DNA from 3 places in the Colwellia sp. M166 genome. Region 3 is predicted to be linked to each of the others. Evidence: predicted binding sites of a transcription regulator. Region 3 holds the regulator's gene; each other region holds the start of a gene.

Region 1 (11,149 bases), 430 kb from region 3:
GGTCTGATTGAATTCATTTTGCTTTGCTAAAAATAATGAATTATTTTGTGTGACAAAATATTCATAAATATTTCGTTCTTGAGCCATTAATATTTCAATGATTTGGCCAGTACTATTTAAAATAGGAATATAGTTGTTCACCAGTTCAAAAGTGTTTTTTTCCACTTTTGTTGACGACTTATAAACAATATAAGAAAGCGATAGCCCTAATATAAGCGCTAGACCAGAAAATAGTGTTGCTCGAAACAAATAGGGTTTTAAAAATCCATTCATTTAAAATACTTAATTTTTATTCCATAAATTATAGATAGGTTTTTTCAGTAATTTATTTCCACTTTTACTGAAAAGCTTCAATTTTATTCAGCTAATACCAAGTCTATTAAGTATTTTCTTATATATAAATTCTCTGGTTTGATTAAAGCTTAAAGTTGCATTTGTCGTGTTTACAGCTCAACACTCAAATGAAGTACCGTTAAATGATTTAAAAACTCTTGCTTTAACTACTTAACCTGAGTCTGGGGTAAGCTAAGTCCGTCAATGCGACGATTTCTGCGTGTATCAGCGTTAAATTTGCTACTAATAGCTCGCTATTAGGTACACAAATCAGCCTTGATTCACGCAAAACTTATCACATTGATAATAAACTATGCGCCAAATTTTATAAAAATTGACTAAAGTGATTGTAAACATTGTATTATACTAATTTCTTCGCACATCCATTATCCCGAACTCAGGTTACCTAGGGTGATGCTTCTTTATTTCGTTCTAGATGAGTTAATTACTCGCTGATACTGCAAGTTATACACGCTTAGCCTGTAAATATTTCACTTTGTGCTATATACCAGTAATCATATAACAAGTGCTTTTTAAATTAATATTGTTTATTATCAATAGTTTAATTTTGTTTTGTTTGTTGGCATGAATTACGCTTTAAGTTAACTGTAGTTTTATACTTAATGAACTGAGGAGAATGTTATGTTGAATTGGGCACTCACTTTTTTAGTTGTTGCTATTATTGCCGCAATCTTCGGCTTTGGTGGTATCGCTGGTGCAGCAGCAGGTATTGCGAAAATTATTTTTTTCATCTTCGTTGTATTGTTGGTTATCTCATTAATCGCCAATGCTGTTCGTGGTAAATCACCCAAAATTTAGGAAGAAATTTATGACTTTTATAAAAAAAATATCAAGCTTACTTATTATCTCTGTTGCAGTATTTGGCTTAGCCGCTTGTAGTGATGATAAAGCTGAAACGACAGGTGAAAAAGTAGATGAAATGGTGCATGATGCAGGTGAAGCTGCTGAAAATGCCGGTGATAACGTCGGCGATATGGTTGACGATGCCGGTAATGCGCTTGAAGAAGCTGGCGAAAAAGCCAGTGATATGGCAACAGATGCTGGTAATGCACTTGAAGATGCTTGTGAAAAAGCAAAAGAGAAAGTTAACGCTGAAGATAAAGATTGTTAATCGGCAGCAACTAAGTTTCAAAAGGCCTGAATAGGCCTTTTTTATTGCCTAGAAAATAGCAATGTGCCGATAAGCTCTGAGTGGGAACAAATTTAATAGACTTGGTATAATATCGTCTACGGCCTATTCATTGTTAATATGGTGTTATCAAATATTCAGCTAACAGCTACACTATATATGCCTAATAGTGAATTTAAATGATTCCTAAAATGTATTACAACATTGTAGCTAAAATTTGATTAGTGATGCTGGTGATTGTGGCGCAATGACTTTTTTATATCTAAAGCAAGGGATCGGCAATGAATAACAAACTCGCTCCACTCATTGAAAAAACGCAGTCCAGTTTTTGGTTTGTACCAAGTTTAATGATTATACTTTCTTTTTTATTGGCTGCTATAACACTCTACATCGATACTACGCATAGCCAAGCGAATAAAGGTGCTATCAGCTTCTTGTATGCAACAGATGTCAATGCTGTGCGCTCGTTGTTAGGTACAATCGCTGCGGCAATGATCACAGTAACCAGTATTGCCTTTTCCATTACTATTGTGGTTTTAACGCTGGCTTCTTCACAATTTGGCCCGCGTTTAATGCGAAATTTTATGATGGATAAAGGTACCCAGATAGTACTAGGTACCTTTATTGCTACTTTTTTATTTTGTATCGTAATATTTTGTGCGCTCAGTTTTAAGGCTCCCTATGCTTTTGAGCCTGGTATAACCATAGCGGTTGCTATTGTGATGACCTGTTTTAGTGTCTGTATATTAGTTTACTTTATTCACCATGTTGCAATGTCAATTCAGGCTGATGTAGTGATTGATGATGTTTATTGTGAATTACAGCAGAATATAGCAAAGCTTTTTCCCAGTGCGACAAATGAAAATGTTGTTAATTCAAAAGTTTCACTTGAGCAAAAAAAATGTCATTTGGCTAAGTTTGAGGTGATAGCTCCATTTAGTGGTTACCTGCAACTCATTGATAAAGATAGCTTAATTGATTTGGCGTCACAGTCACATTGTGTTATACAACTGCACTTTTCAGCAGGTGACTTTATTGTGGAAAAAACAATAATTGCCACTGTTCATAGCAGCAATAAAACAGATCTGGATATCAGCGAAAATATTATAGCGCATACAATTTATGGCTCGTGTAGAACGCCAGTTCAGGACCCTGAGTTTGCTGTACATCAACTGGTAGAAATTGCATTAAGAGCCTTATCTCCAGGCATTAATGATCCATATACCGCGATTACCTGCATAGACAAACTGTCTGCAGTACTTTGTGGTTTAACAGATAAAACTTTTCCTCAGAAAAATATTCTAGCCAATGGCGTCCTTCGTTTAGTCTGTAAAGAGCTAACGTTTACTGATATTGCGAAAGCGGCTTTTGATCAAATCAGGCAACAATGTGAAAGCAACCTTGCGGTTACCATAAAAATGCTGGACTCTTTGCAAGTACTGGCAACGCAAGTAAAGTCAGATGAGCAGCGTAGCTTCGTTTTAACTCAAACAGAGATGATTAAGCAGCAACAAGCAAAACAGTCTTTGAGTGCTCATGACCGAGGTGAACTATTACTTAGAATCGAAAAAATATCCCTCCCACAGGCTAAAAATAATTTACGCTAGCTGTACAAAATGTGCTGGCAAAGCACTGTGAAAATTTTACATAATACTTTGTAATTATCACTAAGTTGAAAAACAAAGACTATGCTATTTTTATTTTTATTGTTATTAATCAATACTATAGATTTTGGCATTATTATCGCATTAAGTAATGTGACCTAATTACAAGGAGATTAATATGAAGCATTCAATTTGTTCTTTATTCGTAGTAGCAGCATTAAGTAGTGTCTCGGTATCAGCTTTAGCTGATAACACATGGAAGGATAGTGCTAAAGACGCATGGATTGATGGTAAAGCAGAAACAACGCTATTACTGAATGGTAACCTTGATTCGTTTGATATCAATACCGATGTTAAAAATGGCAAAGTGACACTCACTGGTAAAGTTGAAAGTGATGTTGATAAAGCGCTTGCGGCAGAATTAATTGCAAACTTAGAAGGCGTTGAAAGCGTTGAAAATAAACTGACTGTGTTGAATAACGACACTATTTCAGACAAAGATATAATGCAGACGCTGAAAGATACCAAAGTCGAAACAGTAGTAAAAACGCGCTTACTTTTTGAATCTGAGGTCCGTGGCACAGACATTGAAGTAGAAGTTGACCGCGGGATAGTAACGCTCACTGGTACTGTTAAATCTAAAGAAGCTAAAGACTTGGCTGGCGCTATCGCTAAAGGTGCAACAGACGTCACTAAAGTGGTTAATGAACTGAAAATATTACCGAGTTAATTATATTAATCCCAACGCGGAATGAAAAATCGCTCAATAAGTTAATTTGAGCCAGATCAGCGCTGACCTTGCTAATAATAGCCAGTGATTAAGCTCCTCTTCTTCTAGAGGAGCTTTTTTATTGTAGCGAAAATAAAGCTCATAATAATTAGTAGTGATATGTAGTGTGCTATACGTTGTTTAAACGGACAAAAAATGTTCGTGTCTCACATATTTCAACCTGTCAATATGTGCCGATAACGTGAAGTTGTTGCTGTAAATATCTCCCAAAAAGATGTTTTCGAGTCTTTTTCATATTGGATAAGTTGCTTTTTAAGCTTGAATGCCATTTTTGTCTGTGATCTAATTAATTTAAATAGCACAATAAATAGCAGACACCCACTCAAACGGTTATTCAGTTTGATGACAGCTAAGCTTAGTCACAGCTGCTTTGATGTCAGATTAAATATTAGCTTGCTTATAACAGTAAGCTAGCGCCAGTTTTGTCTGGCGCTCAAAGGTTTTCGCTCACTAATTATTATCCCTCAGCGGCGTCTTGAATGACTTCTCCCGCACTTTCTATATCTTTTCCTGCGCCTTCTATTGTGGCGCAAGCACCTAAGGCACTACTCAGTAATAATACAGTTAGTACTGATTTTATCTTGCTATAGTATGTTTTATATTTCATTTTTTGTTCCTCTTGGTTTATGAGCTTAACTATCACGAATAATATTCGTTTTTTTTCAGTATCAGTATGGCGTAACTAGGCTTTTTTGCCTTCGACATTTTTTTCGTCCGGAGTGTTTGATTCAGTATCCTCCGTGCCTTTTTTTTGTCTTTCAATATTGGCTTTTTTCTGCCACATGGTATTAAGTTTCTCTCCACCTTTAGCGCCAAAGTCGAGAGTTCTAATTGGAAAGGGTATTAATATATTTGCTTGTTCTAGTGCGGTTTTTATTGTTGCTAGCGCGGTGTGCCTAGCTTGCATAAATCCGGTTTCACCTGGGTAATCTATCCATAACCAAACCAATAAGTTGACACTGCTGTCACCAAAGCTTTCGCCATATACGGCAGTTTCTTCTTTTTTGATAATAAAATCACAGTCATTTAATGCCTCTACAATAACCTTGGCTGCCACTTCAGGATCATCTGCATAAGAAATGCCGACTGGTATTTCGATACGCCTAATGCCATTAGTTGTGTAGTTTGTCAGGATATTTCTAAACAGAATTTTATTGGGAATTATTTTGAGTTGTCCAAAAAAAGTTTCAACGAGGGTATTACGTAAATTAATGGTTTTTACCGTACCAAAGACTTTTTCTGCTTCAATAATATCGCCGATTTGAAAGGGTTTTCTGATGCCCATCGCAATACCGGCAATGAGGTTTTCGGTCATATCTTGGAAGGCAAAGCCGATTGCTAAGCCGATAATACCGGCACCAGCCAGTAGCGAGGTTACGGTACCTTTTAAGCCAATAAAATCTAATGCGACAAACATGCCTGTCAGTAATACACATACTTTGATTATTGACGATAATAAGTCTGCTATTTGTCGAGAATCTAAAGTTTTTCGTAATACATTTTGAGTTACCTGACCAACAATTCTAGCGATGATAGCAAATACAATCGCGATCAAAATGGCTACGACGATATTAGGCAAATGTTTAACGCCAGTTTCTAACCAGAGTTGCAGTTTTTCGTTAATAAGTTGCCAAAATTTTTCTAGTTCAATCAGTTCCATTTTTGTCCTTACTTTCTGGTTATTGGCTTTTTAGTCAATTTTATGGCTCCTAGATATTGCCATTAAACTGCTTGCAAATTATTGATAGTAAAGTTGTTAAGTTGCCAAGCACTATGGTTAGCTGGCAAGAATACTTAATGATTTAGGTATAATCTCAATATGTAAGTCGTCGGCATGAAACACTTCACCGTCAATAACATATTCAATTTCATGGTCGGCAGTTATCGCAATTTTCTTTGCGCTTATATGCTCACTCTGTAAAGGGTTAACTTGCTCAGATAAACCTGAAAGCGCTAATTCAGCTAAGCTCAATACGTTATTTGTCATATCTTGTTGAGGAGGTATCCAGGTGATGTCAAGTAAACCGTCATCAATACCGGGCTCACCGCCTCCTTGTGCTAATATGGTGGTAAAAGGTGCGGCATTAGCGATGACGAGACTCGCCGTTTCAATCGTTTTTGAGGGTAAGTCATCAATGCTAACTTGTAGCGTTAACATTTTATTTCTGCTAACGGCTTGCCACAAGGCTTGCAGATAGGCAAGTTGGCCACTGACATCTTTTGCTTCTCGATTAGCGCTGGCTATCATCTTATGTTCAAACCCTAAACCCACTAGTAACAACATCAGTGCATCGTTGCATTTTGCACTATCAATTTTTTTAACTTGTCCGGCAACAATGACATCACAAGCGACACCGACGGGAATTAATTTGGTGCTAAAGCCTAACAATACATGAGCAAGTGCATTGGCTGTGCCCATAGGTAATATGGCCATCGTTATGTCAGTGCTAACTAACTCTCCAGCTACTTCGGTTACAGTACCGTCACCACCACAGGCGATAATAGTTTTAGCGCCATCGTTAATTGCTTGCTGTGTTAATGTCGCTGCTGAAATTTGTTTGGTAGTTTCTAGAATATGCAGCAAGAAATAAGGCGATAAACGCTCAATAACTTCAGCTTTATTTTCGGGCCATTTACCGCCACCAGACACTGGATTAGCAATTATCCATAATGGTGCTTGCAGTTTAAATAAGCCCTCTTGATGGAAACGTTTTAAGGCATTTAACTGTACTTTGTTTAAGTTTGCGGTGGCGCGTATGCCTTGAATTTTCGCTAATGCTTGCTCGACTGACCAAGATTGATTTTTACTCAATAAATAAGCCGCCATCACTAATACTGATCTACCACGGCCTAATGCACAATGAATAACTACGCCACGGGTATTAGAAATATGATTTTCAAGCCAATAAATTGCTTTTATCAGCTCTTCCGCCTTAGGGCTTTTATGATCTAATACCGGCAAGTTTAAGTAATCTAATTGCTCATTTTCTGCTGTCCAATCAAGGCCATCAAACTCTGCGGTCACATCCAATATTGCAGTCACTCCTGCTTTTTGCAAAGTAGGAATGTCTGAAGGAAACAGTCGACATGCTAGGAATAATTGCTGATCAATTTTTTGGATGGCAGGCACTTTGTCATATTTCCTCGCATAAAAGTTATATAGCTGTGACCCCAGTAGAAACGGAATAAAAAGCCAACGAATATAAAAAGGAATACTGCCATTGATTTTCTTTCTGAAAATCCACGGTAAATCAAAAACATAGGCTAGACTGACTAGCGTTAATGACAGCCCGATCCATGCCCAAATCACCTTGAAATATAACTCAGTACTGAGCAATAGAGAGATAAAGGCAAGGATTGCACCGACAATGTAATATTTTACAATGAACATAAAGCTGCTCCAATTTGTTATTGTTGAATAAGTTACTAGATAAATTTAAGCTGAATACCAACACCTACTCGCTCTTGGTGACGGTTATAGTCCACTAGTGAATCGCCGTAACCATTAAAGTATTGCAATAAAAAATCGTATCTTGTATTGATTGGGTAAGACAAATTAAGTTCTACACTACCTTTGTTCTCGCTAGTTTTAAGGTTATTTCTAACTAACGCCATAATATTAACTTTGCCTAACTTAGTGCCGTAACCAAACTCGGTATGACCCATAAATGTGGTGATATCAGGGTTGTCATCACCGTTGGAGTCAAAGGGATTATTTTTTTTATCTTCCTTAATGCGGTACCAAGCTTTAATGTGATAAAACGAGTCATCGTCACTGAACATGGCAGAAGCAAATACTCGATTCCAACTGCGAGAACGCAAACCACTTTGGCCATTTGACTGATGACTTAACCCTAAGCGAATTTGGTTAAACTTAAATCCCGCGAAAGAAAGTTGATTTCTCCAAGCATAAAACAATTCAGGTTCATAGTTTGTTTCTCTAAACGGTTTTGAGGCCTCACTGTTATAAACTTGCCAATAAGACACGGCGGTAAACCCCATGTAAAGCCCAGAGCTACTTAAGTATTCTTGATAAATAGGTAGCTTTACACTGATTTGATATTTGGCTTCCATATGATCAACATTTTCAGTATTTAAACCACTAGCACTAAGCGTGTTAGGGCTACTGACATAGGTGAATGGCAATATATAGTTTAGTCGATGTTGTGATAAAGCAAAGGGATTAGCTACGGCTTGATTAACCGACTCTGCACGCTCATCAAATATTGATACCGTGCTTGTTTCAATGTGTTTTTGTTGTGCGATAACATTGAAACTAACAAGAAAAATAGCGGTTGCGGTGAATAATGTTTTTTGGCAAGTTAAAATTTTTTTAAACGTTAATTTATTAGAAAAATTATTAGAGAAAAATACTACTGATTTGATCATAATTATCCTATTAATGGGTCGCTGCTAAATTACAGCGACCAGCGGTATTCGAGCGTGTGGTTTAATGGCTCATCTCAGCTTGATATTGTACGGCCAAGTCAGTTTTTTCCGTTGCGCTAAGGTTTTTGCCTGCTTGTTGGAAAAACTCTCTTTCTTCTTCAGCTAAATGATGCAGAACCTTATGCTGTAAGGACTTCATGATTTTAAGCCAAGCAGGAGAGTCCATATCTGTTTGTTCTAATTGGGCAAGAAACTCATCTATTTCGTGATGTTCAGCAATAGCATGTCGAGCTAATTCGATAGTGCTATCGAGTTGCATTAATGGCGCATAAAAATAGCGTTCTTCGGCAAGTGAATGTTGAGTTAATTGCTGCTTTAAATCGATAAAAAAATCTCGACGACTCGCAGAATCACCTGTGGTTTCCACCAGCATTTTCATCAATAAGCGTTGTTTTTCATGATCGCTACGCAGAGCGGCAAAAATATCCATGTTGGTACCTCTATTTATTGATTAACTGATTATAGTTAAGCGAGATATGTACCAAATAATCGTTCTGTTGGTATGTGATTGTTTTATTTTAGTTTATTTTAGTTTATTTGTTTTATTCTTGTTTTTGTGTGTGTAAACAGTAATGATTTTTTTGATGAGTTGGCAAAAATTACACGGTGTAGAGTAATTTTTTTATGGTGCACAAAGCGCCATATAGCTGTAAGCGGAGAGCTAAAGTTGAGCTAGTAGGTTTTGCAAAATCTCACGATTAACTGGTTTTAATATCGCTTGAGTAATTCCGGCTTGTTTTAAGGCTTGTTCAGGTACAGTTGCGCCACTAACGAGTATGAGCTCTATAGCAGGATAAGCATGCTGGATAGTACGTGCTAAATCTAGCCCGTTGGCGTCAGGTAAGTGTAAATCAAGTAATATTTTGCTCCAATTTTCTTCAGTGTTAAGTAGGGCTTGGCATTGCTGTGCGCTGGTGGCTTTTACCGCTTTGGCGCCTAGCGACTCAAGTAGCAGTACGGTAATATCAGCAGCATCATTATCGTCTTCAACGACAATAATACGTTGTTGTAGTACGGTTGCGTTGTTATTAAACATAGCATTAGCGCTGCTGCAAGTGCTTTGATTATCAAGCTTAAGGTAACTTGCTAAGCCACGATATAGCTCAGCCTTGTCAATAGGTTTAGGCACTATCAAGTTAAAGCCAATGTCTATGAGTTCTTGCTTTACACCTTTCATTGTTGCAGCAGTAATAGCGATGATCGGCTTATTAAAGCCTAATTTTCTTAACGCCTTTATCGCCCGTTTGCCGTCTAATTTAGGCATATGAATATCCATCAGCATAAGGTCGAATGGTGTTCCACGAGCACCTGCTAATTTAAACTGTTCAAGCGCTTGTAAGCCATTAGCGGCATAACTTACCGCTAAGCCAAATGATTGGCAGTTATGGCCGATAAGTAAGCGAATATCATCCATATCATCAACCACTAATACCCGTCCCTGTAACTGAGGGAGTGTTAATGCTGTGCTTGATGAATGCTGTTGGTCAAAAGCAAGTGTGGTGCGCGGTTGCGCGGTAATATCGCCGGGGTCAATGCTAAAGGTAAAATGACTACCGCTGTTAATTTCTGATGTCACTTGAATGGTGCCACCCATGTGTGCCACTAACTCAGAGCAAATTGATAACCCCAAACCGGCTCCTTGCTCTTTTCTAGAAATAATATCTTCAACTTGTTCAAATGGTTTAAAGATAGTTTCTAGCATATTTTTTGGGATGCCTTGGCCGGTGTCTGAAACGGTAAAACTGAGCATTTCTTTATTATTGACTATTGTTATGCCGATATTGGGTACAACTTTACCTTGCTCGGTAAACTTAATGCTGTTGTGAATCAAATTAATTAACACTTGCCGTAGCCGTACCGAATCAGCTTGAATGCATAGCGGCAGTGGTGTTTTTGTATGCAAGACCAGCTCAAGTGCTTTTTCAGCGGCGTGCACTTTCATTAAAGAAAAAATATCAGCAATGAAACTGTCTAGTTTTATTTTACCAACATTATATTCAAGTTTTCCGACGGCAATTTTAGATAAATCAAGCACATTGTTTAGCAGTCCGAGTAAGTGTCGACCATTATTTAAAATGATATTGAGCTCAGACTTTGCGTTTGGTGCTTTATTATCATTTAGTAATATTTCGGTATAACCGAGTATTGATGTTAATGGTGTGCGGAGTTCATGGCTTAAATGTGCGAGAAAGCGATCTTTTGATTGGTTGCGAGTTTCAGCGTTAATGCGCTCAACGCGTTCATTTTCAATTTCTTGTCGTGCTAAGGCGTATCTGATTGCACGGGCAAATCGTGAGGTGGTAATTTCGCCTTTAACAAGGTAGTCAACCGCTCCGGCCGCGAGTGCAGACTGATCTAAAGCATCGTCAGATTGTCCGGTCAGCATAATAATAGGGATAGAGCAGCCACTTTTTGAGGCTTTTTCTAATACCGTTAAGCCATTATAAGCACCCAATTGATAATCGAGCAGGCAAATATCATGCTTACCTAAACTCAGTTGCTCAAGTGCTTTTGTTGGGTTGGTTACCCAATCAATCTCAAACTGGTGTGAGTCTAGTTGTCTGAGGTAGTCGCTGGTAAGAATATAATCATCTTCGTCATCTTCAACGAGGAGTACTCGAGCGATTTTATCTGCCATATGCTTCATATCTTAGTGTTATTTATTAGGTAATTTATTCATTGGGTAGTTCAACAAACTCTATCCAATATCGACCTAGTACTTTCATTAGCTCAACCAGACCTTCAAAATTTACTGGTTTAGCAATATAAGAAGCGGCACCTAAATTGTAGCCTTTAATTTTATCTTCTTCTTGTACTGAGGTG
Region 2 (11,149 bases), 1.5 Mb from region 3:
TTAGTGCTTAACGTTGTTACTTTGCAGACAAATGAGCACTAATAAATGACTGTGTAGGGCGTTATTGATATAAAAAGTTATTGGGATTCAATGCTAATCAGTTGATGTCTGGCTTCTTAGTGTGTCAAAATCTTGCCTTTGTTGTCTAGCGGCTATTTTTATTTTATGTGTGTCTAAATTAACTTTGGATACTTATGGTTTTGGTTGGAATATGCACAAATGTACAGATTTAATTCAGCTATTTGATACGACTTTTTATGACAAGTACAATATACGGTTGGTTAAGGGGAATGATGAACCCATTTATCTGCCGAGTAATGAACAATGTGAATTTAACCAAATAGTTTTTGCCCATGGTTATTATGCTAGTGCCTTACATGAGATTTCTCATTGGTGCTTAGCTGGTGCAAGCCGACGATTATTAGAAGATTTTGGTTATTGGTATGTACCTGATGGCCGAGATCAAAGTCAGCAACAAGCCTTTGAACAAGTCGAAATTAAGCCACAAGCAATAGAGTGGGCGCTATGTGTTGCTGCAGGAAAGCGCTTCGATGTTTCTTCAGATAATCTGTTAGGTGATGGCGAGACTGATCGCTTTGCTTTTAAAGCGAAGGTTTTTCAGCAGGTGCTTGCCTATCTTGAGTCTGGCTTTCCAAATGATGCTGAAATATTTATTAAAGCTTTAACAAAATATTACCAAAATCCATGGCCGTTAAACTCAGAACACTTTCAATACCGGTGAGCTAATTACTGTGCAATTAACGAGATTAATTTATGAAACAATTTAAATTAGGTTTAGTGATCAATCCTATCGCAGGAATTGGTGGTAGTGTGGCATTAAAGGGTAGTGATGGTGTGGGTATTGCTGAACAAGCTATCGCGCTTGGGGCTACTGCGAAAGCTAATGCCAGAGCGTCATTAGCGCTAGAAATACTTTTACCTTATCAAGATAACCTCGTTATTTATACCGCTGCTGATGATATGGGAGAATGCGCAGCAAGAACATTAGGTTTTAATACGAAAGTGATATATCAACCTCAGCACAAAGTTACCACTGAGAATGATACTGAGCAGGCTGTGAAGGTACTTATCGATGAAAGTGTTGATTTATTGCTTTTTGCCGGTGGTGATGGCACCGCGCGGAATGTTTGCCATATTGTTGCTGATAAGTTCCCAGTGTTAGGTATTCCCGCCGGCTGTAAAATACATTCGGGTGTTTACGCTATTACCCCTAAAGCGGCTGGTCGAGTGGTTGAGTTGATGATAACTCATCAATTAGTCAGCTTAACCGATGCTGATGTTATGGATATTGACGAAAATTTATTTCGCAAAGGTATTGTAAAAGCAAAGCGCTTTGGTGAAATGCGAGTACCATCAGAGTTACGTTATATTCAAGCGGTAAAGTCAGGTGGTAAAGAATCTGATGAGCTAGTTTTACAAGATATTGCTGCTGATGTTATTGCTAAAATGGATGATGAACTCTTTATTATTGGTTCAGGCTCTACCACGGCTTTTCTGATGGAAGAGCTAGCACTTGAAAACACGTTGCTTGGCGTTGATGCTGTTTGTCATCAGACATTGCTTGCTAATGACTTAACTGAATCACAATTATGGCAATTAATTGCAGATTACTCTACAGAGCAAGTTAAGTTAGTTATTACACTCATAGGCGGGCAAGGCCACATCTTTGGTCGTGGTAATCAACAGTTAAGCTCACGGGTTATTCGTGCGATAGGTAAAGACAATATTATGATCATTGCCACGAAAGCAAAACTGAATGCTTTGCAAGCACGACCTTTAATTGTTGATACCGGTGACAGCGCTCTTGATATTGAATTATCAGGTTATCTGCCGGTTATTACCGGTTATAATGATCAAGTATTATATCCGGTTGTCAGTCCGCAATAATGTCAGACCGCAATAATAAAGAAGTAAACTACAAATATTTATATCAGGTTGAGTTGATAAACTTGACTAAATTAATTTGGAATTGAATATGCAATTTGAAAACCTTACCGCGCTATATCACTATTTAGATGAGCAAGTGGTACAAGATGTTAGTGCCGATGAACTTTTTGCCGGTAGCTATTTAAGAGGCTTTATTAGTTTAGCCAGTAGTGAGTATGGCGACGAGTCACAACCGCCAAGTCAGCAATTAGCCGATAATATTAGTGAAAAACTACAAGCAGCACGCACTGAGCTTAATCCGCATGACCGCCAAATAGTACAAGATTATTGGCAGCATTTACAACAAGCTTTTTCGGCTTAACAGCCTTTTAATTGACTTTACTGACAGCAGCCGCCGATTTTTAAGTGCCTGCTGTTTTGTCTTAAGCTCAAGCAAATTTACGACGAATGATATCGCGGATAACAAAGCGATTAGGTGCAAGATTAAATAACTGCTCATTATCGAGTGGATAAGGTGTACCACAAATATCAGCCGTTAAAACATCAGCCAATAATGGTGCAGTGCAAAGCCCTCGTGCACCTAAACCTGTCATCATATAAAGGTTTTTAATCATCGGGGCTTGCTGATTATAACGCCAGCGTTTGTCTTTACTCAGGTGTTGATATTGCGCTTTGTGAGCTTCAATATCTGGCATAGCACCAACCATTGGCATGTGATCGGGTGTCATGCAGCGTAAACGTGCTTTACTGCTAATAACATCACTGTTTTGCCATTGTGTTAAGCCGGGTAAGCACTTTTCGATCATATCAAGATTGAACTGGTCTTCTTCTGGTTTGCTGTCGCTATCAAAGCTATTTTTCTTGAATGTCGCCCCAATACAATGAAGGTTATTATTGGCTGGTGTTAAATAGCCTTTATGACAAATAACGGTTGATAGCTTGGCAATTTTTTCGTTACTAGCCATACTACTGACCTGACCGCGCACTGATGTTAGTGGTAATTGCTTGATCATATTCAGCGGAATACCTTGAGCGCCACCACAATAGATAAGTACATCGGTGAGGTAGTCTTTTTTCGAACTATGCAGTAGCCACTTACCGTCAGATTGCTGACTGATTTTATCGACTTTACAGCCAGTTTCTATGCGCAAGCGATTACTTGATTCTGCCGCCTTAAATATTTGTTTCACTAATTGCGCTGGCGCTACCCAACCGGCTTGAGGGAAAAATAAACCACCATTATTTAACCTTATACTTGCGTGATGACTGGCCTGAACTTTATCAATACTCTTAACTAAGCTTTTTGGCCACACAGCTGAGTTTGCTATGTGTTGTTGACGCAGCTCTAAGGCCGGTTTATATGATATTTCTAATAGCCCGCACCAATCGTGGTCAAAGTTAAAACCTTGCTCTTGAATAGCTTTATAATAGTCTACCGCTTGCTCGAAAGCGCGTTGATAAAATAGACTTATATCGTCAGCCTGTTGATGGATCAAAGGGTAAATTGCGCCAATATTATTACTGGATGCACCTTGAGCGACGCTGAAGTCCTGGCAATATACCGTTACTTTGACGCCGCTTTTTGTTAACGCATAAGCGGCACATGCTGATGCTATACCACCGCCAATAATACTGACATGTTGAGGCTTAGCAATAATTGCTCGTTGTTGATAGCCTTTCCCCGAGTTGGGGTTTTGCTGAAATACTGCGCTCAGTAGTTCATTTTTTTTGCCTACGGCTTGGCGTTTCTCGACCCGAAATCCAACCGCGATTAACTGGCGTCTTACTTTACCCGCAACGGTGAACGTGGTTAAAGTTGCTTGCTCTTTTGATAAGCGAGCGACTTGTTGAAAAAGTCCGGCATGCCACATTTCAGGGTTTTTTTCCGGTGAAAAGCCATCGAGAAACCAAGCGTCTACCAGTGCTTGGTTATGCGGTTTTTCTTTTGAGTTCAGTGATGCCAAGCCCTGCGTAGCGTCGTCAAATATCAACTGTAAGGTTACTGAACCATCAAGAAAGCTTAGGGTAATATTATTAGCTGGCGTTTCAGGGTATTGTTCGATCAGTTGTTGGCTAAAAAATGTTAGCTGTGGCAAAGCCTTTAAAGACTGTGTTAGCTGTACTTTTGATAGTGGATACTTTTCGACACTAATAAAGTGTAATTTGCTGGTTGTCGAATTACCTGTATCGTGCTGGTTTTGGCACTGCTTTAGCCGATGAAAAACTGCAAGTGTTAGGAGAAAGTTTAAACCGGTACCAAAACCAGTTTCTGCAATAACAAAATCTTCAGGATGTTTTGCTAATCTTGCGCTAATATTATTGCCATCAATAAATACGCACTCACTTTGGCTGGTGCCCTGATTAGTATCAAAATAAATATCATTAAATTGATGAGAATAAGGCGAACCGTCATTTTGAAAGCTAATATTTGTTTGATTAGTCACAATCTTTAATGTCTTTTAGTTGTTGTTAAGGCCAAAAAAAGGTTATTTTACCGCATATTACAGAGCTCTGTCATAAAAATGAAAATATTCAGTGTACAAGTGTACGCTGGACAGACCAGTATAGGGGGCAAAATTATGTATGATACGCCCAGATTTTTTAATTGAATATGGTTATTTAAATGAAACGTGTAGTTATCACCGGATTAGGCATTGTATCAAGTATTGGTAATGATGCAGAAGAAGTATTAGCGTCATTACAAACAGGACGTTCAGGTATCACTCGCTCTGAGAGCTTTGCAGAGAAAGGTTTACGTAGTCAAGTTTGGGGTAAGCCTGAAATTGAAGTCAAAGACCACATTGACCGTAAAGCCCTACGTTTTATGGGTGAAGCCTCAGCTTATGCTTATATCGCCATGGATCAAGCAATTAAAGATTCAAAACTTGCCCCTGAACAAGTGTCGAACTTCCGTACCGGTATTGTTGCTGGCTCTGGCGGTGCTTCTTCAGAAAACGTAGTTAATTCAGCAGATACCCTGCGTGAGAAAGGCGTTAAACGTGTCGGTCCCTATGCGGTACCTAAAACCATGTCGAGCACGATTTCGGCATGTTTAGCAACACCATTTAAAATTTTAGGCGTTAACTATTCTATTAGTTCTGCTTGTGCGACCAGTGCCCATTGTATTGGTCATGCGGCTGAATTGATTCAGTTAGGCAAACAAGACGTGGTATTTGCCGGCGGTGGTGAAGAAGTTCATTGGTCACTTGCTATGATGTTTGATGGCATGGGCGCGTTGTCGTCTAAATACAATGATACACCAGAGCAAGCCTCACGTACTTACGATGCAGACCGAGATGGTTTTGTTATTTCTGGTGGCGGCGGCATGGTGGTTGTTGAAGAGCTTGAACACGCATTAGCACGTGGCGCACATATTTATGCTGAAATTGTTGGTTACGGTGCAACGTCAGATGGTTACGATATGGTGGCTCCAAGTGGTGAAGGCGCTATTCGTTGTATGCAACAAGCTATGCAAGGTGTTGACGCGAAAGTAGATTACTTAAATACCCATGGTACTTCAACGCCAGTTGGCGATGTTAAAGAATTGGGAGCTATTCAAGCGGTATTTGGTGATAGCTCACCTGCTATCAGTGCCACAAAAGCGATGACAGGCCATGCTTTAGGCGCGGCTGGTGTGCATGAAGCTATTTTCTCATTATTGATGATGGAAAATAACTTTGTTGCGCCTTCGATTAATATCAATACCTTAGATGAAAAAGCTGAAGGTTTAGATATTGTCACTGAAAAGCGTGATATGGAGCTTAACTTAGTAATGTCAAACAGCTTTGGTTTTGGCGGTACGAATGCTACTTTGGTGATGCAAAAATATAAAGCTTAATGCATTGCATGATTAATTTTTGCTATGAATAAGTCACTAAGTGATTAAATTTGTTCTACTCAAAAGCCGCTAACTAGCGGCTTTTTATATTCAGGACGAATAGTATGACGTGTTCACATGGCCATCCTTAGCTTCACGGCATTAATACTTCCGTGTATGTTGATGTGAGAAAGCGTCGATATTCAGGCCTTTCCTAGCCATTCATGGCTTCAAGGCATCCGTGCCTGTCGCCTTTTTTAGCGCTCTCGGCAAATGTCGCTGATATTACTTTAATGCTGTTCATTTCGAAAAAACAGTATGACGACATTAATGTATCCATAGATGGTGGATGAAAATATGCCATTATTTAAACTCATAGGCATCTATGGCTAAAGTATTAGATAAACGAGCTAAATAACCCAGTAAGCGATATTCTTTTTATCGCTGAACTTAGTTACAATGCCCATCTTGTCTGTTATTGATTATGTATGCTCATCATGCCTCATTGTATTATTGAATATTCTGCAAAAATTACCGAAACCTTGCCGGTTGAACAATTAACACACGCTGTTTATAAAGGTGCCAATCAAAGCGAACTATTTAGCGCTAGCGATATTAAAGTGCGTGCATGCGCTTATGATGACTTTTATTTACCCGGAGCAGAACAAGTGTTCGTTCATGTAAATTTAAAAATATTATCAGGACGTGATTTGTCGCAACGAAAAAGTTTGACTACAAGTGTTAGCAATCAACTTGAGCGTTTAGGCATTGAGAACGCAGTTATTACGGTTGAAGTGACGACTATTGAAAAAGAAAGTTATGTTAAGAAAATCACCTTGAGTGCGTAATAGATTTTCTTAGAGCTAATTCGGGAAACTTCAAATGAATATTTTTTATGACGAAAATATGCCGTTTGCGGCAGAGTTCTTTGCTGATTTAGGCGTATTGACGGCATTTTCTGGCCGTAACTTATCAGCAGTAGATGTAAGTGCTGCCGATGTGTTGCTGGTGCGTTCAATTACCCAAGTAAATGAAATATTGTTACAGAAAAATAAAAGCTTAAACTTTGTTGGCACCGCTACCATAGGTGTTGATCATATAGATCAAGATTACTTAACTTCCCGAGCGATTAATTTTCATGCTGCTCCGGGTTGTAATGCTGTTTCTGTTGCCGAGTACGTACTCAGTGCCATGGTGGTGTTAGCCGAACGATACCTACTAACACTATCTGAATTAACGGTAGGTATCGTTGGTGCGGGTAATACCGGCTCTCGATTAAGCGAAAAATTAAGTGCTTTAAATATTAAACATGTCTTGTGTGATCCTTTGTTAGCAGAAAAATCAACAGATAAGCGAGATTTTGTTGCACTTGAACAGGCTTTAAACTGCGATGTGGTGTCGTTACATGTGCCGTTAACACGTGAAGGTAAACATGCGACCTACCATTTGTTAGATGCTGCACGTTTAAAGCTATTGCGCGACAAACAAATATTGATTAATGCTTGCCGTGGTGAGGTTATCGACAATTCGGCTTTATTGGCCTTGAAACAAAAGGGCCATGCTTTAAAGCTTGTGCTTGATGTTTGGGAGAATGAACCTAATATTCTGACTGACTTGATAGCTTATTGTGAAATCAGCACGGCACATATTGCTGGTTATAGCTTAGAAGGAAAAGCTCGTGGCACTGAAATACTCTATCGGGCATTATGTCAACAGCTCGATATTATGCCAAATAAACAGCTTACTGACTTTTTACCGGTACCAGCTATTAGCAAGGTTGAAATTAAACATAAATTTGATGAAATACTGCTAAACCAGTTGGTAAAAATGGTATACGATGTCAGACGAGACGATGCAATTTTTCGTCAACAAATTAGTATTCAAGGATTTGACCATATTCGTAAAACTTACCCGACTCGCCGGGAGTTTTCTGCGATAACCGTCGACTTGGATCACGCGTTGAGCTCAGATGTGCCACATCAGCTTGGCTTCAATAAAAAAACTGGATAAAAGAGAGAGGATCATGGCACAGAAATTTGATGTTTGCGTACTAGGTGCAACAGGTTTAGTAGGTAAAACAATTATTGAAATATTAGAACAACGTGATTTTCCGATAAATAAACTCTACCCGCTAGCAAGCGCTCGTTCAGCTGGTGAATTTATTGAGTTTAATGGTGAAAGCATTGAAGTTTTAGATGCTGATAACTTTGACTGGAGCCAAGCGCAAATTGGTTTCTTTTCAGCAGGTGGTGCTACGTCAGCAAAGTATGCACCAATAGCCGGTGATGCCGGTTGTATTGTTATTGATAATACCTCAGAATTTCGCTATGACGCGGATATACCATTAGTGGTCCCCGAAGTTAATCCGCAAGCACTTGCGGAGTATCGTAACCGTAATATTATTGCTAACCCGAATTGTTCGACCATTCAAATGATGGTGGCATTAAAACCGATTTATGATGCTGTTGGTATCTCAAGAGTGAATGTAAGCACTTATCAATCGGTTTCTGGTGGTGGTAAAGCGGCAATGGATGAATTAGCAAAACAAACTGCTGATTTATTATGTGGCAAGCCTGTTGAGTCAAAAAACTTTTCTCGTCAAATCGCTTTTAATGTTATTCCACAAATTGATGTATTTCTTGAAAATGGTTACACCAAAGAAGAAATGAAAATGGTATGGGAAACGCAGAAAATACTCGGTGATGATACTGTGCTTGTCAACCCAACCGCGGTACGAGTGCCGGTATTTTTCGGTCATGGTGAATCATTACATATTGAAACTAAGTCTCCTATTTCAGCTGAAGAAGTTAAAGAACTATTGAGTAATTCACCGGGCTTAGTGGTTTGCCATAATGACGAAGACTTCCCAACACAAATTAGCGATGCTAGTGGTAAAGATGAAACCTTTGTTGGTCGAATTCGCGAAGATATTAGCCACAATAGTGGTATTAATATGTGGATCGTTGCAGATAATGTTCGCAAGGGTGCTGCAACTAATAGTGTGCAAATTGCAGAGTTATTAATCAAAGATCATCTTTCTGAGTATTAATCACTGTTAAACCACCGATTTATTAAAGAAAAATGAAAACCCGTCGTTATAATAAGCGACGGGTTTTTTGTTTTGTTTTATGGTTAATTTAGCTTATATTAAATTAACCATATGCTAAATATCGTCACGGTAATTTGATAACATAGTGAAAAGCTAGTAAGTATTTAACCAAGCTCATAAAAGTAATTATTAATAATTGGAATAATCTTTGCTTTACAATCTCCTGACTTGGCCCCGTCAATGTATTGGCGAATCATTATTATAAATAGGAAGTTTTTAATGCAACAATTTTTACGCCTGTGCCTATGGCAGGTACTTATTATTAGCATTAGCTGTTTTAGTATGCCTATTTCTGCTGAAGATGGCGGTATACGTATCCGTGGTCCAAAATCAACTGATGCCTTTCCTTATGACCGTTATGGTCCCATTACTGGCAATGATACCTTATGGAATATCGCGTTAAAAGTACGCCCTGATCCTCGCTTATCAGTTTATCAAGTCATGCAAGCATTATTTGAAAACAACCCGGACTCTTTTAAAGACAGCAACTTGAATCATATGATCAACGGCCAGTATTTAAAGATCCCGTCAATAGAAGTAATGCGAGCAATCAGTACTGCCAATGCGCAGCAAAAATCACGTAGCGATGATAAAGCATGGCAAAAGAAAGTGGTCAAAGTTGTCGCTAAAAAAGTGAGACCACCAGAAGAAGCATCGGTTAATAAAAAAGATTTAGATGCAGCAAAATCAGAAATCAACGTTCAATTAAAAGCCATTGATAACACCCAACAACAACGTCTAGCGACGATTCAAAATGATGTTTTAGATTCTATCGATGGCTTACAAAGTTTATTAAAAGAAAATGAAGCATTACGCCAGCGCTTAGGCAGTTTTAATGAACAGCTTGATGTTATGCAAAGTGAAGTCGCAAAGAGCAAAGAAATTAAAATCCAGATGGACAGCATGATCGCGCTGCAACAGGAATTATTAGCAAAAGCAGAAGCTAGAGAGCAGGCATTATTACTAGAAAAACAAAAAGCAGAACTCGAAGACAGCAGTTTTATGTCGAGTACTTGGTTTGTTGCGTTAATGGCCACCTTACCTGCATTATTGCTACTGTCTTTAATTGCTATTTTATTACGACGCAGATCAAACAAAGACAATGATGTAAGTGTTGTGGCAGCTAAAAAAGAAAAGGTTACTGAATCTGAACCTGAAGCTAAAGTAGCGGCAACAGCAGAGCAAGATAGTGTAGATAATGAATTATTGTTAGAAGATGAGGTCTCTTTAGATAGTGAACTCTCGCTTGATGACGAGCTATCGATAGATTTATCTGAAGTAGATGATGAGCATGATGATTTATTTTCTGATGACTTAGGTTCACTCGATGATGAGTTACTCGATGATGACGTAATTCAACTTGACGATGAGCTTGCTGATTTGGATGATCTTGAGGACATTTCTTTAGATGATGATTTGGAAACACTCTCGTTAGATGAAGATATTGTTGAGAGTGATGCTTTAGAGGGCGGCCAATTAGATCAAAGTGATTTAGACTCTTTGTTTGCCGGTTTAGAGGATGAAACCAGTACCAACGATGACACGATTGATATACTTGACAGTGATCTTGTTGAACAAGGCGATTTAGACGGCCTGTTGTCTGAAAATGAATTAGTAACAAGTGAAAATACAGATCTACTTAACAAACCTGAAGATATTGATGCCCTGTTAAATGCCGCAGATGAAGCAAATAATGATGTTTCAGATCCCGATGATATTGATGCACTGCTAGATGCAGTAGTCGCAGAAAATAACGATGTTTCAGACCCTGATGACATCGATGCCCTGTTAGATGCTGCAGTTGAAGAAAATCACGATGTTTCAGACCCTGATGATATTGATGCCCTGTTAGATGCCGCAGCTGAAGAAAATAACAATGTTTCAGACCCTGATGATATTGATGCTCTGTTAGATGCCGCAGTTGAAGAAAATAACAATGTTTCAGACCCCGATGATATTGATGCGCTATTAGCATCGATAAATACTGAAAATGATACGCCAGAGCCAGAAACAACGTCAGCCAAAGACCCTGATCCCGAAGCTAATGTTGATGTTTCAGACCCCGATGATATTGATGCGCTGTTAGCATCGATAAATGCTGAAAATGATACGCCAGAGCCAGAAGCAACGTCAGCCAAAGACCCTGATGCCGAAGCTAATGTTGATGTTTCAGACCCCGATGATATTGATGCGCTGTTAGCATCGATAAATGCTGAAAATGATACGCCAGAGCCAGAAACAACGTCAGCTAAAGACCCTGATGTCGAAGCTAATGTTGATGTTTCAGACCCCGATGATATTGATGCGCTGTTAGA
Region 3 (11,149 bases):
ACAGCGCTTAGCTATGATAAGCGTATAACCAATTCAGACGGTGCGACACTCGCAAGTTATGAAGGGTTTAAAGTGTATGGTAACAGTCATGGCCAACTGGTTGGCTACCCAAGTACGCGGCATAATTTGAGTTGTGTGATGATCGCCAACGAAGGTGACGATATGCAGCGTGACTATGCTTATACTGTCAGCCGCGAATTTGACAAAATGGAAACTGCTCGCAAGATAGGTCAACAGGCCTCTATGGAAGCCTTGTCTCGTTTAGGTGCGCGCAAACTCGCCACGGCTAAAGTGCCAGTGATGTTTCGTGCCGATATTGCAAATAGCTTATTTGGGCATTTTATCGCCGCCATCAGTGGCGGCAATTTATACCGTAAATCTTCTTTTTTAATGGACTCAATTGGCAAACAAGTTTTTCCTGAGTTTTTGAATATTAGCGAACGTCCTCATATCAAAAAAGGCTTAGCGAGTAGCGCTTTTGATGCTGAAGGTGTCGCAACCATTGATCGTGAAATCATTACCGACGGTAAGTTAGCGACTTATCTGCTCACTAGTTATTCAGCACGTAAACTGGGTTTACAAACAACGGGTCATGCCGGCGGTATTCATAATTGGCAACTTGGTATGAAAGGCGCTGGTCAAGGTGGTGATTTTGATGCCATGTTAAAAACATTGGGTACGGGGTTGTTAGTGACTGAAATGATGGGCCAAGGGGTTAATGTAGTCACGGGCGATTATTCACGCGGTGCTGCAGGCTTCTGGGTCGAAAATGGCGAGATAGCTTATCCGGTTGATGAAATAACTATTGCTGGAAAGCTCCAAGATATTTTTACTGGTATTGTGGCAATAGGAGATGATATTGATATGCGTGGTAGTATTCATACCGGCTCAATTATCGTTAATGAAATGCAAGTGGCTGGCAGTTAAGTATTAAAGTTGGAAGTTAATAGCTATCAGCTTTTAGTTAAAAGCAAAAACCAGTCCTGAGCCGCTCCACTTGTTTTGACTGACAGCTTAAAACTGACGGCTGCTCTACCCTAGCAGTAACGTTGCGGTACCCAAGAAGGCGAATATTCCGACAACATCGGTAACGGTAGTGAGAATGACGCTACCGGCCAATGCTGGGTCTATATTCATCTTTTTCAATACTAAAGGAATCGTGACACCCGCTAGACCCGCAGCGGTCATATTCATTAACATGGCAAAGGCGATAATAGCGCCGAGCATTAAATTTTGCTGCCAAATAGCGACGACAGTGGCGATTAATACGGACCATATCAAACCGTTGAAAAAGCCAATGGCAAGCTCTTTATAGAGTAAAATACGTGAGTTACTCTCACCAACATGCCCTAAAGCCATACCGCGAATAACCAGTGTTAAGGTTTGATTACCGGCAACGCCGCCCATGCTAGGGACTAAAGAGTTTAATACCGCCAAAATGGCTAACTGATTTAAAATTCCTTCAAACATACTTGATACTGCAACAGCCATTAGGGCGGTAATTAAGTTTACCCCTAACCAAATAGAGCGTCGTTGAGTACTTTTTAATACCGGAGCAAAAGTATCGGCTTCGTCATCTAGACCCGCCATACTCATCATGGAATGTTCAGCCTCTTCACGAATAATATCAACAACATCATCTACGGTGATACGACCAAGCAAGCGTCCTTCTTCATCGATAACGGGAGCTGAAAACCAGTCATAACGCTCAAATAGTTGTGCAACGTCTTTCTCGTTCATATCAGCGGTAATTGCTTGGATGTCTTCATCAATCAGGTTGGAAATGATGGTTTCAGCTTTTGCAGTTACAATCGCTGATAATGATACGGCTCCGATGAAATGATCTTCGCGGTCAACAACATAAAATGAGTCGGTTGCTTCAGGCAACTCGCCACGTAAGCGCAAATAGCGTAAAACCACATCTACCGTCACATCTGGACGAATAGATATGGTGTCGGTATTCATGATACCGCCGGCAGTATCCTCTTCATATGACAATGCGGCTTCAACACGGCTACGGTCTTGCCAGTCCATTGCGTTTAGCACTTCCTGATAAACGCTGTCAGGTAGTGTTCTGAATACTTCTGCTAAATCATCTACATCCATGCCTTCAGCAACGGCAGCTAACTTTTCTGGATGAATATTTTTTAGTATGCCTTTTCGAACTTCTTCGTTTAGCTCTTCAAGTACTTCACCATGATGATCAGCATCAATTAATTGCCATAGCGCCATACGACTCTTGGTTGGAGAAGACTCTAATAGTAAGGCGAGATCATAAGCAGGCATGTCTTGCAATAATTTGCGGACATAGACAAACATGCCACTATCGATGGCATCATTAACTTGCTGTAGGCGTTGATGACTGTAATCTTGCTCAGAAACTTCCGGCATATAGCTACCTTGTGCCGTTGTAAAAACGAAAACTGAAAATTATTAGTATGAAGGATAATTATTAAGGTGATGTTACGCTCAAAATTGATAATTATCAGTGTTGAGTTTACCGTAATTTATCACTTTTCGCAGCTTTTTTATTGACTTAAACACAGGTTGAGGAGCTTAGTGCTTGGCTTTATTTACTCAGTTTCATTAAATTTGTCACTAAAAAGTTGGCAAATCTCTGCTAGCGCTCTTTCTGCATCTTCACCTGAGGCGACAACCTTAACGGTTTTTCCTTGGGCGCCGGCTAATAGCATTAAGCCCATAATGCTATTAGCGTCAGCACTATTATCAGCTAATTCAATTGTGACTTTCGCGGTAAATTTTTGGCTAAGCTGAGCAAGTTTTGAGGCCGCTCTGGCATGTAAGCCAAGTTTATTGATGATCAGTACTTCACGGCTAAATTGTACAGTCATCATAATTTATGTACTTTCAATGGGTAAGTCACGGTGACGAGATTGCACGTCTTTACGCTCTTTACGCATATTATTGGCTAATAATTCTGCAATATATACTGAGCGATGCTTACCGCCAGTACAGCCAATAGCGATGGTAATATAGCTACGATTATTACGTTCTAAATGCGGTAACCAAGTCATCATAAAGCTGTTAATTTGCCAAATAAACTTAGTCACTATCGCTTGGCTAGCAAGGAAATCTTGTACTGGCTTATCTAAGCCGGTATAGTCTTTTAGCTCTTTATCCCAAAATGGATTAGGTAAAAATCGGGCATCAAAAACATAGTCGGCATCTTGCGGCACACCATGTTTGAAACCAAATGATTCAAAGACCACCACCATAGAACCTGATGTTTTACCCAAAATACGTTCTCTGACTAAGTCGGCAAGTTGATGTGGTGATAGTTGACTGGTATTGATATATAAGTGTGCTCGACTAGCGATCGGTTCCAGCAGTTTTTTCTCTAAGGCAATAGCTTGGTCTAAAGCAATGTTTTGCTTAATCAATGGGTGTAAACGTCGAGTTTCACTAAATCGACGGATCAGGTCGCTATCATCTGCATCCAAATAGAGTAGGTTTAACTCGACAGCACTCGGCAGGTAATCAATAATTTCAGGCACATCGTTAGGATCTTTCGGTAAGTTGCGAACATCGATACTTACCGCAACATTTTCATAATCATTGATGACCGTATGGGTTAATGCCGGTAGTAAATTAACTGGAATATTGTCGACACAGTAATAGCCTAAATCTTCTAAAACACGCAGTGCGACACTTTTGCCGGAGCCAGATCGGCCACTTACAATAATTAATTTCATCCGTGCTTTAACTCGCTTGTTGGATTAACTGAAAAAGCTCTTGGTTAGTTTTACATTGACGTACCTGTTTGCAAAACTGTTTGTTACGAAAAATTGTCGCAATACTTTGAAGGGTGCACAGATGATTTTGGCATTCTTCTTCAGGTACAAACAAGGCAATAAAAATATCTACGGGACGATGATCAATAGCATCAAAATTAATCGCTTCTTCTATGGTGATAACCACAGCAATTGGCTGTGTGGCATCACTTAAGCGGCCATGAGGTATAGCAATGCCATTACCTATACCTGTTGAGCCCATTCGTTCACGTTTAACTAAGCTCTCTAATAGTTGAAAAGTGTCGTGATTTGCCAATTTTTCAGCAGCAAGACTACTTAAATATTCTAAAATACGTTTTTTACTTGCAGCCGGTACTGCACAAATAGTGCAGTCCGGAGTTAAGATATCTTGCAACTTCATAAACTTATAAGACCTAATGTGGTGCTACGCTAATGCTTGTTAATCTTGCCTTTGTACTTCAAGATTTGGCGATCTAGCTTATCAATTAAAGCATCAATTGATGCATACATATCATTGTTTTCTGCTTTAGCATGGACCTCAGTGCCACTTAAATGGACAGTGGATTCGGCAATTTGATTGAGCTTCTCGACTGTTAATACGACATGTACATTGTTGATGTGATCAAAATGACGTTCTAGCTTTTCAAATTTGCCATTAACATAATCACGTAATGAATCGGTAACGTCGACATGGTGTCCGGTAAGATTAATTTGCATATGCTGCTGTCCTCTTTTACGGGTGAGTAAGTTGGCCTAGAGTAGGCTTTTACGTTGATTTGATGGCGGTATAGAGAGCGATTCACGATATTTAGCAATGGTCCGCCTTGCGACTTTGATACCTTGCTCGGCTAAAATATCTGCCATTTTGCTATCACTTAAAGGTTTTGCAGGTATTTCAGCAGCAACAAGTTTTTTGATTAATTCACGAATTGCAGTCGATGAACACTCACCACCATTTTCAGTGCTAACATGACTTGAAAAGAAATATTTCAGCTCGAAAATCCCTCTAGGCGTGTGCATATACTTTTGCGTCGTCACCCGTGAGATTGTTGATTCATGCATATCAACAGCTTCGGCAATATCGTTTAATACCATCGGACGCATAGCTTCTGGACCATGTTCAAAAAATCCTTGCTGGCGTTGCACAATACAGTTTGACACTTTTAATAGCGTATCGTTTCTGCTCTCTAAGCTTTTGATAAACCATTTAGCTTCTTGTAAATTCGAGCGGATAAACTGACTATCAGTGGATGATTTCATGGTGCGAGACATCGCCGCATATTGCTGATTTACCGATAACTTAGGTGCAGTATCAGGGTTGAGCTCTACCGTCCAACGGCCGTTTTTCTTTTCAACAGAGACATCAGGAATGACATATTGTTCTTCGCTTTTTATCACGCTATCGCCTGGGCGAGGATCTAAAGATTGTATCAGGCGAATAACTTCGCGTAATTGATCTTCTTTTAAGCGTAATTTTCGCATTAACTGGCGGTAATCTCGATTGCCGAGTAATTCAATATATTCAGTTACGGCTAACTTACTTTCCGCTAACCAAGGGGTATCTTTAGCGAATTGATTAAGTTGAATCAGTAGGCATTCAGGAATTGAACGAGCAGCAACACCTACGGGGTCAAACATGTTAATGCGCTTTAGTACTACTTCAACTTCGTCAAGCTCAACATCTTCAATGCCGACACTTTCTAAGATATCTTCTGCTGAAACGGTTAAGTAACCTGCTTCATCAATGGCTTCAATAATGGCAATAGCAATGGTTTTATCGGTATCGCTAAAGGGCGTGAGTTCCATTTGCCAAATTAGGTGATCTTGTAATGAATCTTTTGTTTCACCTTGGTAGGTATAATCTTCTGATGCCGGTCCAACACCGCCACTACTTGCACCAGCACTAAAGTTGTCATCCCAAGTAGTATCACTATTAAGTTCTTCGGGAATATCGGTTTTGGCTAGGCCTTCTGAGGAGCTAATTTCATCGATCGTTGGTGCTGAATCTTCACTGCCATCTGAGGATGACATTGCTGTATCTTCACTAACACCAGCAGAAAAGGCTTCCTCTAAATGGTCAGGGGTACTTTCCGAGCTATTATCAGCAGTTTCATCAACTTCAAGCAAAGGATTACTTTCAAGTGCCTCTTGAATTTCTTGCTGTAGATCCAGAGTAGATAATTGCAACAGTTTGATCGCCTGCTGCAATTGCGGGGTCATCGTTAACTGTTGTCCGATACGGAGTTGCAGAGTAGGACGCATTTACGTTTTCTTTTCCCTGTTCAAAGACATTATTATTGTGCCGTTGTAGTTTGTTACTCACTATAGCGTGAATTGTTCACCAAGGTATACATCTCTTACATGCTGATTCGCAAGAATTTGATTAGCATCACCTTCAGCAATAAGTTCGCCATGACTAACAATATAGGCGTGCTCACAAACATCGAGTGTTTCTCGTACATTGTGGTCGGTGATCAAAATGCCAATACCACGTTCTTTTAAGTGTAGGATAATTTTTTTTATATCACCTACTGAAATAGGGTCAACACCTGCAAAGGGCTCATCAAGTAAGATAAATTTTGGTTCCGCTGCTAAAGCGCGTGCTATTTCAACGCGTCGGCGTTCACCACCCGATAAGCTCATGCCTAAGTTATCTTTGATATGGCTAATGTTGAACTCTTCTAGCAGATGTTCAAGTTTCTCTTCTCTTTCGATATCATTGAGAGTTTTGCGAGTTTGTAAAATGGCCATGATGTTGTCATAAACCGAAAGCTTACGAAAAATTGATGCTTCTTGAGGTAAGTAGCCGATACCTTTACGTGCGCGTTCGTGCATCGGTAATAAAGTTAAGTCTTCATCATTTAAAACAATGGAGCCGCTATCATTGTTGACTAAACCGACAATCATATAAAAAGAGGTCGTTTTGCCAGCACCGTTCGGTCCTAATAAGCCAACAATTTGTCCAGCAGAGACCTTCATACTGACGTTTTTAACTACTTTTCGGCCTTTATAGGCTTTTGCTAGACCGGTTGCGGATAATGTTGAAGTTGCCATCTACTCTTGTTTATCCTTTGATTTTTCTAGTTGCTCAGTTTTATTTTTAGGTTGTAAAACCGTCTCAACCTTGGCATTTTCTAAGCTTTCAGCATTGACATATTCAGTGTCAAAATTATAAGTAATTTTATTACCGCTCACTTCGCTGCCTTCTTGACGTAATAAGGCATTACCTGAAATGACGACAATATTCATCGCTGGTTCATAACGGATTTCGTTGGCTTGTAAGTTGATTGGACTACCATCTTGCAGGGTTTGCTCAAATGTTGCTGGTGAGCCTTTAGCAATATAAATTTTATTATCGTTTTCTTCTTGAGTGATGACCTGAACTAATTCAGCATGTATTTTAAGCGTGCCTTGAGAAATAATGACATTATCAATATAACTGAATATTTTGTTCTTCAGATCGGCTGCTTGGCGTGAAGAAGAAATTTTAATTTCTTGCTCAACATCAAACTTTTCAGCACTTGCTGCAGGGACTAATAAAAGTAGCGCCGCTAAGAAAGTTAATTTAGTTGTTAGTTTTTTTATAAATGGTTTGTACATGTTCGGTCAATGTCATCTGTGTTGTGTTTAAGTCTACAATTAATCCTGAGCCATACATAGTAAATCCTTTACCTAATATTAAGATAGTTTGCTCTGAGCTGATAATATTAGTTTTCAAGTCCATTTCTAAATTTTTTCCGTGTACTTCCTGTATCAAACTTTCTTCATCAGTGGCGATTAAACGTACGCGATTTTTTAATTTTACTCGGTTGTTACCATACAAGGTGCCTTCGTTGGCGGTAATTTGCCAAGTGGGTTTGTTGTTTTTTGGATATAAAGTGTATTGTGGATACTCAAAGTGTGTGACCTCTAATTGCGCATAATGTTCCATTCGTTGTGCTTCAACATTGTAAGCTAATGCGCCCGATGCTTTATAAATGTCACTGTTGAGATTCTCAGCAATAAATTCAGGGTTACTCGTGCTGTCGAGAATGTTGCTTGTTTCTTCTTGCACGCTATACCATTCAAGCAGTCCATAAGTCGAAACGGCTATGATAAATAAGATTATTGTCGCAAGATAAATTCGGCTCATATACTCGCGCCTGTAGCCGCCGCTAAGGTGTTTTGACTTTGCATTATTAGATCACAAGTTTCTCGTACGGCACCAAAACCCCCTCGGGTATAAGTAATATAGTGACAGAGTTTTAATATCGCAGGATGCGCGTCATTAACAGCAATACTTAAACCCACATAGTTAAGGCAGTCAAAATCTGGCATATCATCACCAATGTAAGCGACTTGCTCAGGTGTTAATTTTAATGCCGCCATCATGGCTTTTAATGCTGGGAGTTTATTTTCTTCACCTTGGACTATGTGTTTAACATTTAATGCACTCATGCGGGTCTGTACTATGTTAGATTTTCTGCCGGTGATCACGGCAACATCAACACCACTAGCACCTAAAGCTTTGATGCCATAGCCATCTTTAGTATGGAAAGCTTTTAATTCTTCGCCATTATTACCTAAATAAATACGGCCATCTGAAAAAACGCCATCAATATCGCAAACAAAGAGTTTAATCTTTTGTGCTTTATGCCAAACACTGGGTGTAACGTTTCCGTACAGGCTATCCAATTTATAGCACTCCAGATTTTAATAAGTCATGCATATTCATCGCACCAATCGGTTGATTATTGTCATTAACAATAATCAAGCCATTAATTTTTTTGTCTTCCATAATTTTTAGTGCTTCAGCAGCCAGCATATCTTGCTTCGCAACATAAGGATTCTTGGTCATAACACTGGTAATACTGTCTTGGTGAATATCAATTTTTGCATCTAAAATACGGCGTAAATCACCATCGGTAAATAGCCCCATCAGCTGACTATTGTCATCAATAATAGCTGTCATGCCTAAACCTTTCAGAGACATTTCAACTAAAGCATCTTTTATTTTAGCGCTTTTTGCTACGGTTGGTAGGCGCTCGTCTTTATGCATAATATCCGTTAAACGCAATAATAATCTTTTCCCTAAACTGCCACCAGGGTGAGATAAAGCAAAGTCATCGGCGGTAAAACCACGAGCATTTAATAGCGCAACCGCAAGGGCATCTCCCATCACTAAAGTTGCTGTGGTGCTAGAGGTTGGTGCTAACCCTAGAGGGCAAGCTTCTTGCGATACTTTGACGCAAACATGCGTGTCGGCAAGCTGTGCTAATGTTGAATCAGGGTTACCGGTCATGGCAATAAGCTTAGCCCCTAATCGCTTGATGACGGGAATAATAGCTAATACTTCGCCGGTTTCGCCAGAATTAGAGATAGTTAATACCACATCATCTATGGTGATCATGCCAAGATCGCCATGGCTTGCTTCACCAGGATGGACAAAAAATGATGGTGTACCTGTACTGGCCAGTGTTGCAGCAATTTTACCGCCAATGTGGCCAGATTTTCCCATACCAATTACGATGACCCGGCCTTGGCAGTTGAACATTAATTCACCAGCCTTAACGAAGTCGTCATCAATAAATTGTGTTAATTCAGCAATAGCCTGTTGCTCAATTTTAATGACGTTTTGTGCTAACTGCTTAAAGTTTTTCATTGCTATAGACCAATCATTAAGTTTTAAGTTGACTGAAAAGTAAAATTTGATAGCCGATAAATACTGCTAACAATAGTAAACCTTTCGCGCGTGTGATGCGAAATTTTCCGCTACGACTAAAACAAAGCAGAAAGAGTAAGAAAGTTGTTGCTAGCATATATGGAGCATCGCGAGAGGCCGCTGCTTGGTCAATATTACCAGGTGAAATTAAGCCCGCTAGCGATAGTACGGCAAGAATATTAAAGATATTTGAGCCAATAATATTTCCCAAAGCCAGATCGTCTTCTTTTTTAATAATACTCATAATACTGGCTGCTAGTTCAGGTAAACTAGTACCAACAGCAATGACGGTTAAACCTATGACCAAGTCACTAATACCAAAAGCTTTGGCAATAAAAATTGAAGAGTCGACAAGAAATGTTGCACTTAATGGCAAAAAGATAATGCCGAAAACTAACCAAATGACTGAACGTCGAGTACTGACGGCCTCCGGCACTTCTTGCTCGGCTTCTAAGACCATTTTATCGTCTATAGGGTTTTGTTTTGCCCGCTTTAAAGTAACGAACAGTAAGGTAGCAATATAAAGTACAAAACCGATGATCAGTATCAAGCCTTCATTAAAGCTAAAGTGGCTGTTGGCCAACATGTAAGTTGCGATAGCAGTAACAATTAAAATAAGCGGGATTTCACGTTTGATGGTGGAAGACGAAACAGATAAAGGGTGAAATAAGGCCGTTAAACCTAACACTAACGCTATATTGGTAATATTGGAACCAATAGCATTACCGACAGCAGTATCGGGGTTACCTTGTAAAGAAGCGGTTGCTGCGATCATCATTTCGGGGGCTGAAGAGCCCATTGCGACAATAGTTAAACCAATGATCATGGGAGATATACCAAGATTTCGTGCTAATGATGAGGCACCAAATACAAATTTGTCTGCACTCCACACTAAGATAATTAGTGAAAGTAGTAAGATCAAAATTTGGATGAACATTCAAAGCTCCTGTTTGGCTAAGGTAATAAGTAGCACGTTTTACTCGTTGCTAATGATGAAATAAAAAGAGGAATTGTAAACCATTGATGATAACCGATGACAGCCCATTTATATTTATTTTGCTAACATTATGTTGAGCAAAAGCCATTATAAACTTTTTCTGCTATTATTGGCACGTGCATTGATAATAAAATCATTAAAAAATAAATTTGTCAGGGTTTAATTTTCATCTGAAGTATTAGCACTTTGTGAACGTTCAAACTTAAGTGACGGAAATAGATATTCATAAAGCCTTTCTTACACTTAATTACACTTAATTACATTTACATACTTTTACTTACGTTTTTACTACTAAATATTTGCTAATTTCTAATGACTGAGATGTTACGCTGCGGTAGAATTCGGTGACATAAGACAATAATTAACAGTGATGTTATCCCAAGCAATATGTCCGAAATTTTAGTTGATATCAAAAATATGACCTTTAAGCGTGACGAACGTGTTATCTATGATGGCATCAGTTTGTCGATTCCTAAAGGTAAAATTACGGCAATAATGGGTCCTAGTGGTATTGGTAAGACCACTTTACTGCGGCTAATTGGTGGCCAAATTAAACCAGAGTCTGGACAAATCTTATTTGACGGTCATGATATTCCCCAATTGTCACGTAGCAATCTATATGAAGTACGTAAACGTATGAGTATGCTCTTTCAAAGTGGCGCTTTGTTCACCGATATG

The links. The regulator sigma-54, encoded in region 3, starts transcription at its own class of promoters, with help from an activator protein. The targets are predictions, from matches to a motif close to GTTGGCACGNNNNTNGNNT.
Region 1: a site for sigma-54 is predicted at 8,794-8,812, ahead of FGD67_RS11125 (hemerythrin domain-containing protein). Genes of this name have one in related genera too.
Region 2: a site for sigma-54 is predicted at 8,970-8,988, ahead of FGD67_RS06145 (FimV/HubP family polar landmark protein). Genes of this name have one in related genera too.

What each region holds. Positions count from the first base shown of each region.
Region 1 covers NZ_CP040755.1:2,443,937-2,455,085, reverse strand. The annotation lists gene FGD67_RS11170 (hypothetical protein) at 1-273, opposite strand, end outside; gene FGD67_RS11165 (DUF1328 family protein) at 976-1,152, shown strand; gene FGD67_RS21895 (hypothetical protein) at 1,159-1,233, shown strand; gene FGD67_RS11155 (DUF2254 domain-containing protein) at 1,765-3,090, shown strand; gene FGD67_RS11150 (BON domain-containing protein) at 3,266-3,817, shown strand; gene FGD67_RS11145 (entericidin A/B family lipoprotein) at 4,335-4,484, opposite strand; gene FGD67_RS11140 (mechanosensitive ion channel family protein) at 4,560-5,537, opposite strand; gene FGD67_RS11135 (diacylglycerol kinase family protein) at 5,655-7,268, opposite strand; gene FGD67_RS11130 (phospholipase A) at 7,304-8,266, opposite strand; gene FGD67_RS11125 (hemerythrin domain-containing protein) at 8,328-8,756, opposite strand; gene FGD67_RS11120 (response regulator) at 8,988-10,964, opposite strand; gene FGD67_RS11115 (response regulator) at 10,999-11,149, opposite strand, start outside.
Region 2 covers NZ_CP040755.1:1,367,465-1,378,613, reverse strand. The annotation lists gene FGD67_RS06190 (ACT domain-containing protein) at 1-11, shown strand, start outside; gene FGD67_RS06185 (elongation factor P hydroxylase) at 212-742, shown strand; gene FGD67_RS06180 (ATP-NAD kinase family protein) at 775-1,908, shown strand; gene FGD67_RS06175 (YfcL family protein) at 1,997-2,269, shown strand; gene mnmC (bifunctional tRNA (5-methylaminomethyl-2-thiouridine)(34)-methyltransferase MnmD/FAD-dependent 5-carboxymethylaminomethyl-2-thiouridine(34) oxidoreductase MnmC) at 2,337-4,352, opposite strand; gene fabB (beta-ketoacyl-ACP synthase I) at 4,532-5,746, shown strand; gene FGD67_RS06160 (5-carboxymethyl-2-hydroxymuconate Delta-isomerase) at 6,223-6,573, shown strand; gene FGD67_RS06155 (4-phosphoerythronate dehydrogenase) at 6,608-7,735, shown strand; gene FGD67_RS06150 (aspartate-semialdehyde dehydrogenase) at 7,749-8,774, shown strand; gene FGD67_RS06145 (FimV/HubP family polar landmark protein) at 9,054-11,149, shown strand, end outside.
Region 3 covers NZ_CP040755.1:2,878,440-2,889,588, forward strand. The annotation lists gene pmbA (metalloprotease PmbA) at 1-927, shown strand, start outside; gene mgtE (magnesium transporter) at 1,033-2,391, opposite strand; gene FGD67_RS13085 (HPr family phosphocarrier protein) at 2,574-2,855, opposite strand; gene rapZ (RNase adapter RapZ) at 2,859-3,713, opposite strand; gene ptsN (PTS IIA-like nitrogen regulatory protein PtsN) at 3,721-4,173, opposite strand; gene hpf (ribosome hibernation promoting factor) at 4,203-4,490, opposite strand; gene FGD67_RS13105 (RNA polymerase factor sigma-54) at 4,527-6,035, opposite strand; gene lptB (LPS export ABC transporter ATP-binding protein) at 6,096-6,827, opposite strand; gene lptA (lipopolysaccharide transport periplasmic protein LptA) at 6,828-7,373, opposite strand; gene lptC (LPS export ABC transporter periplasmic protein LptC) at 7,339-7,905, opposite strand; gene kdsC (3-deoxy-manno-octulosonate-8-phosphatase KdsC) at 7,902-8,447, opposite strand; gene FGD67_RS13130 (KpsF/GutQ family sugar-phosphate isomerase) at 8,449-9,414, opposite strand; gene FGD67_RS13135 (calcium/sodium antiporter) at 9,431-10,411, opposite strand; gene mlaF (phospholipid ABC transporter ATP-binding protein MlaF) at 10,859-11,149, shown strand, end outside.